DNA from 2 places in the Sutcliffiella sp. FSL R7-0096 genome. Region 2 is predicted to be linked to the other one. Evidence: riboswitches for the same ligand, from Rfam matches in the RefSeq annotation. Region 2 holds a riboswitch; the other holds the start of a gene.
The links. A riboswitch is a leader RNA that binds a small molecule or an ion and turns the genes downstream of it on or off. The one in region 2 is predicted to bind cobalamin.
Positions count from the first base shown of each region.

Region 1: another riboswitch for cobalamin. It lies ahead of metE (5-methyltetrahydropteroyltriglutamate--homocysteine S-methyltransferase); the one in region 2 lies ahead of MKY77_RS06660 (ribonucleoside-diphosphate reductase subunit alpha).

Region 1 covers NZ_CP152003.1:2,987,304-2,991,534, forward strand. The annotation lists gene MKY77_RS15355 (hypothetical protein) at 82-429, shown strand; gene MKY77_RS15360 (BrxA/BrxB family bacilliredoxin) at 478-915, opposite strand; SAM riboswitch class I at 1,180-1,290, shown strand; cobalamin riboswitch at 1,361-1,553, shown strand; gene metE (5-methyltetrahydropteroyltriglutamate--homocysteine S-methyltransferase) at 1,704-4,001, shown strand; gene meaB (methylmalonyl Co-A mutase-associated GTPase MeaB) at 4,062-4,231, opposite strand, start outside.
Region 2 covers NZ_CP152003.1:1,298,456-1,302,686, reverse strand. The annotation lists gene MKY77_RS06670 (aldo/keto reductase) at 1-323, opposite strand, end outside; gene MKY77_RS06665 (STAS domain-containing protein) at 492-1,319, shown strand; cobalamin riboswitch at 1,526-1,722, shown strand; gene MKY77_RS06660 (ribonucleoside-diphosphate reductase subunit alpha) at 1,969-4,230, shown strand.

The sequences.
Region 1 (4,231 bases), 1.7 Mb from region 2:
TGTAGCGGTAAATATTAGTGAAGGATTTCCCATAAAGTGGTATGATAAGATTGATTTCAGAATATGGAGGTAGGTGGATTTATGGGGAAAGCTAAGTGGATCACCATCATTATTTTTTCATTCTTACTATCTGCCTGTACACCCAACGAGTCTATTTCATTAGAAGGAAGCTTGCCACCTCTCCCAACAGTGTCTATTGATGGGAATGAAGTAAATATATACCGTGGCGATTATTGTTGGTTTGTATGCACTGATGATGAATCCATTGTTGAAAAAGTCAAAACCAAAAAACATTCCCAAGTCGCTAAGAATTCCCCCATATCCATTGGGTTTGCTTCTGAACTAAAACAGGATAGAATAATACTATTGAGCAAGGGACAAGATGAATTAGCACTAAGTGAACATCCACTTGTCCTGGAAGTAAAATAAAAAGAGTGCCGGTTCCATCAATGGGACCGGCACTCTTCTAATTAACTCTTAAAGCTCTTCACAATGATCTTCAAAATACCCTTGTAGCTTTGTGATAACTGACATTGGCGCATGGCCTTCGATTTCGTGTCTTTCTACCATCGTTACAATTTCACCATCTTTTAATAAGGCAAAAGAAGGAGAGGATGGTGGGTAACCTTCGAAATATTCACGTGCTTTCTCCGTCGCTTCTTTATCTTGCCCAGCGAACACAGTAACCAAGTGTGTTGGACGCTTGTCATAATGCACCGCATGCGTTGCAGCTGGACGAGCGATGCCGCCTGCACAACCGCAAACAGAGTTCACCATTACAAGTGTCGTCCCTTTACGCGCAAATGCTTCTTCTACATCTTCAACCGTTCTAAGTTGCTCATATCCAGCGTTATCCATCTCTTCTCTGGCAGTTCGAACAACATCATTCATAAACATATTAAAATCGATATTCATGTTGTATCACCTCAAGTTTTAAACTACTCTTATCATACCAATTTTTTTCAAATAAAAAAACAAAAAAGGTTTATTTTCTATACGGGCGGGTATTATATCACTAACATCTAGATATCCATACCCCTATACTCCCTAGATGAAGGAAAGTGATATGCTCACTTTCCTTTTTTTGTTTCAATCCATTACTTCTTAAAATTATCTTTGACAGTGTGGATTTGTCATGCTAGTATGATTATTAATTCTAAATTAATCAAATATTTAACACTCTTATTAAGAGAGGCGGAGGGACTGGCCCATTGATGCCCAGCAACCATTCAATACTTTGATTGAAAAGGTGCTAAATCCTGCATAGCTATTTGCTGTGAGTGATAAGAGAGGATTTTATTACACAGCCTCTCTATTTATTAGAGAGGCTTTTTAAATTATTTGATGATTATACTAAAACTTCATATCAAATGCATTAGGTGCTGAGCAAGTGATTCGCTCGGCTAAAAGGGAAGCCCGGTGTAATTCCGGCACGGTCCCGCCACTGTGATGGGGAGCGACTTATCAAAAATCCACTGTTTCATTTTGAAATGGGAAGGGATAAGAAGCAATGAACCTAAGTCAGGATACCTGCCTATTGTATGCGCTTGTACTCTACGAGGTTATAGAGGGGAGTGAGGAATACGTGTTGAGGATACCAGAATGTCTCAACTCTAGTTAAGTGTGCGTATGAATCTCCCTTTTTTTAAAAAAGGGAGATTTTTTAGTTGTAGACAAAATCACAATAAACAAGGAGAGATAAAATGACTAACACTTTAAGTTCAAATCTTGGATATCCACGAATTGGGGAAAAACGCGAATGGAAAAAGTCTCTTGAACAATTTTGGGCAGGTAATTTAGATAAAGATGTGTTTGTGAGACAAATGAAGGAATTACGCCTTCAATTTCTGAAAAAGCAAAAGGATCTAGGCATCGATTTAATCCCCACCGGTGACTTCAGTCTATATGACCATGTACTTGACACAGCAGTGATGTTTGGCCTTGTGCCCAAGCGATTTGAATACCAAGGTGGTACGGTGCCCCTGCAGACCTATTTCGCTATAGCCAGAGGTGCAGAAAATGCGGTTGCATCTGAAATGACTAAATGGTTTAACACAAATTATCACTATATTGTTCCTGAGTTGGAGGATGCTCTTCCCTGCTTAGTGGAAAACCGCCCCCTTCAATATTATAAGGAAGCTAAACAAAAGCTCGGAATTAAAGGAAAGCCCGTGATCTTAGGCCCTATCTCCTTTGTAAAATTGGCCAAAGGCTATGATAAAAGTCAGTTTCAAGCAGTTGTTGAGCGATTTATTCCTTTATATGCAGAGATTTTAAGAGAATTGCAGGAGGAAGATGTAGAATGGGTGCAAATCGATGAACCGATTCTATCTACAACCATCTCTACAGAAGAAATTGCATTATTTCACGATGTCTATCAAAAACTGTATGAAGCAGCACCATCTCTAAATGTGATACTACAAACCTACTTTGAAGGAGTAGATCACTATAAAGAAATAATTTCTCTTCCTGTAAAAGGAATAGGTCTGGATTTTGTACATGATCAAGGTCAAAATCTTGCTGCACTAAAGAGGGACGGGTTTCCAAAAGATAAAGTCCTTGCAGCGGGTATCATTGATGGTCGTAATATTTGGCGTACAGACCTTGAAGATACTTTTTCCATTCTGGAAGAGATTTCAAAGGTAGTAACGGAAAGCAATCTTATTGTGCAACCTTCTTCAAGCTTATTACACGTGCCTGTCACGGTGCAAAATGAAGAAACAATTGATGATTCATTAAAAGGTGCACTCTCATTTGCTGATGAAAAATTAAAAGAAGTAGCAGTGCTTGCAAAAGGTTTTCAAGATGGAAAAGAAACCATCCAGGATGAAATTGCATCATCCGCCAGGGCGATTCAAACATTAAAAAGTTATTCCAGCCGTAATAATATCGAGGTCCAAAAAAAGATTCGTAATTTAAATGATTATAAAGCTGAACGCAGATCTACATATGGTGTTCGCCAAAAATTGCAAGAAGATGCTTTTCAGTTACCGCTTTTACCGACTACGACGATTGGCAGCTTCCCTCAAACACAGGAAGTAATAAAACAAAGGCAAAAATGGAGAAAATCTAATTTAACTGACTTTGAATATGGAGAATTCATAGAGTCTGAAATAAAAAAGTGGATTCACATCCAAGAGGAAATCGACCTTGATGTTTTAGTGCACGGAGAGTTCGAACGAACCGATATGGTGGAATATTTCGGAGAAAAATTAGCTGGTTTTCAGTTTACGAAATTTGGTTGGGTTCAGTCGTATGGATCAAGATGCGTAAAACCGCCAATCATTTTTGGTGATGTCTCATTCCAAGCCCCAATGACCATAAAAGAAACTTTATTTGCCCAATCATTGACTGACAAGCCAGTAAAAGGAATGCTGACCGGACCTATTACCATATTAAACTGGTCTTTTGTTCGAAATGATATTCCACGGGATGATGTGGCAAACCAAATAGCACTTTCTCTTCGGAAAGAGGTAGAGTTCCTTGAAGGAAATGGTATTAGGATGATTCAAGTGGATGAACCAGCTCTTCGTGAAGGTCTTCCATTGAAAAAGGAAAAATGGGATGCCTATTTAAATGCAGCGGTTTATTCGTTCAAACTTGCAACATCTTCAGTCCAGGATGAAACACAAATCCATACTCATATGTGTTATTCGGATTTTGAAGATATTATCGATGCGATAAAAGCACTCGATGCCGATGTTATCTCCATAGAAACCTCCAGAAGTCATGGCTCACTCATCCATTCTTTTGAGGAAAATACGTATGACAATGGCATAGGACTTGGGGTATATGACATTCATAGTCCAAGGGTCCCTCATCTAGATGAGATAAGGAGCAACATTGACCGAGCCCTTCAAGTGCTTGACCCAAAGCAGTTCTGGATCAATCCGGATTGTGGTTTAAAGACTCGCGGTTTGGAAGAGACGGTCGCTTCCCTTAAAGTGATGGTTCAAGCTGCCAAACAAACTAGAGAAAGTCTGTTGGTTAAAGAGCGATAACCGAATAAAAGAAAAGGAATGCGAGAGTTATTTTGCAATCTCGCATTCCTATTTGAATAATCATCTTCCCTTTTCATTTCTCTTATAAATTTGCATCAGTCTATTCACACCTGCTGAGACAGAGAGCTCGTCCGTACTTATCTGCTTTTCTATCAGAGGTAAATTTGATGTGATATCTTCATCCCCAAAGAAAAGCATTTCTAGCTGGTCCTTTAAAGAAGTGTAGAACC
Region 2 (4,231 bases):
TGAATGATATGTTCCTTGCTTGTATCATAATGTTTAATTTTGTGTTCGGGCCTATTGGTAGAGATCAATTTAATCCCACATTTTGTTACCAGTTCTATCTGGTCTCTTAGCGAAGGCTTCAATGCCAATGCATGGCCGAACTGTTCCTCCACCGTGTAGTTCCCGTATATATCAGCATGATCAAAGGATGTAATGCCCATGTACAAACAGCTCTCAATGAAATTCAAAGTCTCTTCCTTACTGTATCCCCAATCATTCAACCTCCACATACCATGAACGATTCTTGATAAAGATACATCTTCCGCTAACTGAACCCGCTCCATTCTCTCACTCCTATTCATTAATTATTTAAAAATTATACCTCTTCCACGCTTCATAAGCCAAAAAAACGCCTTTCTTTTAGCTTATACCATTAAAAGATATACAACTAATAAACTTTTCTTTAAAATAGTTAATAACTATTACAGGTTTTGAAGAAAGGAATACCTATTATGACATTGACGGCACAAACACTGATAGGGAATAGATTGATAGATTCACAGCATGAGGTAGCAGAAAACATGCTTAGGGAAATCCAGAAAACCTATCCAGACGTTCCTCAATACAGACAGGAAGAGACCGAAGATAAAATCAAAGAAATCTTTCGGACCCTCATTCAGTTTTTGGGAGAATACGTGTTGGATTCTGAGAAATCCATCTTAGACCGTGCCAAGAATTGGGGGGAATCCATAGGCTTTATGTCTGTAAAAGCTGGAGGGTCATTAGAGGAAACGCTTTCCAACATGACATTGTATAAGAGGTGCTTATGGGCCTTTATCCAGAAGGAAGGGACAAATGAAGGATACCCAATGAAACAAATCTCGGAGATCTTCATCCTTATAGATGAGTTGTTCAATATTATCGTCTACGGATTCAGTCAGGCCTTTTCCATTGCAACCGAACAGAAAATGCTGGATACAAGAGCCTCCCTGATCAGACTATCCATCCCAATTGTACCACTACTCCAAGGGATGGCCGTTCTACCCCTTGTCGGGGAAATTGACGATGTACGGGCAAGTATCCTTATAGAAGAGACATTGGAAAAAAGTAAAAACCTGTCCATCTCCAAACTGATCATTGATTTTTCCGGTGTTTATAAATTGGATAGAACGGTCCTCCATACCATGGACCTCCTCCTCCGCTCCCTTAAACTTATAGGCATCACGCCTATCATAACAGGACTGAGGCCGGAACTAAGCCTGCAATTCATCAACTCAGGCCTTATCCTTCGCGACATCCACATCAGTGGGTCTATCGAACAGGTGTTACAGCAGCAATAATAAAAAATTCCTGTCGGGGTCAGACCCCGGCAGGAATTTTTCACTTCATGTCGAACCTCCCCAAAAATCCTTCTATCCATTCTAAAAATCTTGCACATGAAATGTCTTGCCATTTGATTATGTTTCATTTATGATTATACTATCATTCATGAATAACACTATATATAGTGCTTAGATGACAATTAACTAACTACATACAGTATTTTGTTTAATAATGCGGTAAAGGTGTCTTTTAATAGACTTAATAGGGAATCTGGTGAAACTCCGGAACTGTCCCCGCAACTGTAAGTGCAGACGATCTTGAAAAACCACTGTATAAACAGGCTTAACGGCTCTTATATGGGAAGGATCAAGATAGGAAGAAGCATGAGTCAGGAGACCTGCCTTTAGCGATTAGTTTCTCTTTCTTCGGGAGTTGAGAAGATGAAACGATCACTAGAAACATATGGAAAGAGCAGGTATATCCGGACCCAACATCCCGTTGGCACGGTTTTAGGATCCCCCCTTCCTCTATTCTCCCTTTCTATGATCGTTTGATCCACTCAGCTGCCTGAGTGGATTTTTTTTATTCCCGGAATTTCCATTCCCCCATACCCCATTTGGGGAACGAATGAAGCCTTATCTTATAGACGAAACGGAGTGAAGAAAGATGACCATACATACAGAAACACCACACAAAGAAAATATGCAATCCTTACAAACCTTTCAAGGATTACTTGAATCAACCCTAAGGGAATTCCCTTCTCTTGAGGCGGACATATTTTTACAAAAAGCGGAGAAGCTTTCTAACAAGCTGTTACCCCTTAACCAAGTACAAGAGCTTTATAATCAACTAATTTTAGAAGCGCTCAGTCATTTGACAGAAGAAGAACCAGATTGGACCTATATAGCTTCTAGACTCCTTGCTCATCAACTTCAACAGAATGTTCGCCATAACAGGAATACTACGATTTCTTATACAAATCTGTACCAATTAATAGAAGCGTTAACCCATAAAGGAATCTATCATTCTCAACTTTTAGAGTCTTACACAGAAAATGAAGTCCAAGAATTGGAGGCTTTCTTACAACCTGAAAGAGACCATCTTTTTACTTATATTGGCCTGAAGACTCTGTCAGATCGATATTTAACGCGTGACCACAACAAGGAGCTTTGGGAGCTTCCACAAGAACGGTTCATGATAATCGCCATGACACTCATGAGAAAGGAACAGAAAAACAGGCTTCAGTATGTAAAGGAGGCTTACTGGGCTTTGAGCAATTTATATATGACGGTAGCCACCCCCACCTTTGCAAATGCAGGTAAAACGTACGGCCAACTTTCTAGTTGTTTCATCGATACAGTGGATGATAGTTTACAAGGAATATATGACAGCAATACAGATATTGCCAACCTCTCCAAATCTGGTGGAGGAATCGGAGTATACCTCGGTAAAATCCGAAGCCGCGGCAGTGATATCCGTGGTTTTAAAGGAGTTTCCAGTGGCGTCATTCCATGGATGAAACAATTGAACAATACAGCAGTCAGTGTGGACCAACTTGGCCAACGTAAAGGAGCCATTTCCGTCTATCTCGATGTTTGGCATAAAGACATTTTTTCCTTTCTCGACAGCAAGCTGAACAACGGGGACGAGCGGATGCGTACACACGACCTTTTCAATGGTGTCTGTATTCCCGACATTTTTATGGAGCAAGTAGAAAAAAGAGGTGACTGGTATTTATTTGATCCCCATGAAGTCAGAAAGACGATGGGATACTCCCTGGAAGATTATTTTGACGAGGTAAAAGGCGACGGTAGCTTCCGGATAAGATATGAGGAATGCGTGAACCACCCTGATCTTGCAAAGGAAAAAGTGGCAGCCATCGACATCATGAAAGCAATCATGAGAGGGCAGCTTGAAACGGGAAGTCCCTTCATGTTTTACCGTGACGAGGTAAACCGCATGAACCCTAATCATCATAAAGGGATGATTTATTGTACCAACCTTTGTACAGAAATTACCCAGAACCAAAGTGCCACGGTAACCAATACTCAAGCAGTGAAAGACGGAAGCATCATCACCGTCAAAACACCAGGTGATTTCGTTGTTTGCAATCTATCGTCCATAAACCTTGCACGTGCGGTGAAAGAGGATGTGCTAGAGCGTCTTATTCCCATTCAAGTCCGCATGCTTGATAATGTGATTGATTTAAATGATATCCCTGTTCTTCAAGCAAAAATAACTAATCAAAAGTACAGGGCTGTAGGGCTTGGCACCTTTGGCTGGCACCACCTGCTGGCATTGGAAGGCATCAAATGGGAATCGGAAAAAGCGGTAAAGTATGCGGATGACCTTTACGAAAGAATCGCTTTCTACACGATTCAAGCAAGTGCCCTACTTGCCAAAGAAAAAGGTGCGTACCCTGCATTTGAAGGATCGGACTGGCAAACTGGGAAATATTTTTCAAAAAGAAATTATGATTCCAAAGCAGGGCTGGACTGGGAAGTGCTTCAAAAGAAAGTGGCCACTACCGGTATCCGTAATGGCTATCTGATGGCTGTTGCCCCAAATGCGACAACTTCAATCATTGCCGGAAGCACAGCGAGTATCGACCCGATTTTCCTGAAGGTTTACTCGGAAGAGAAAAAAGATTATAAGATACCGGTTACGGCACCTGACTTAAATTCAGAAACTACTTGGTTCTATAAGTCCGCCTATCATATTGATCAGCATTGGAGCATCACCCAGAATGCGGCAAGGCAAAAGCATATTGACCAGGCCATCTCCTTTAACCTATATGTCACCAACACCATTAAAGCCAAGGCCTTATTAGATCTTCATTTGGAAGCATGGAAGCAGGGGCTTAAAACCACCTACTACGTTCGGTCGACATCTAAGGAAATAGAAGAATGCGATTCGTGCGCAAGTTAAT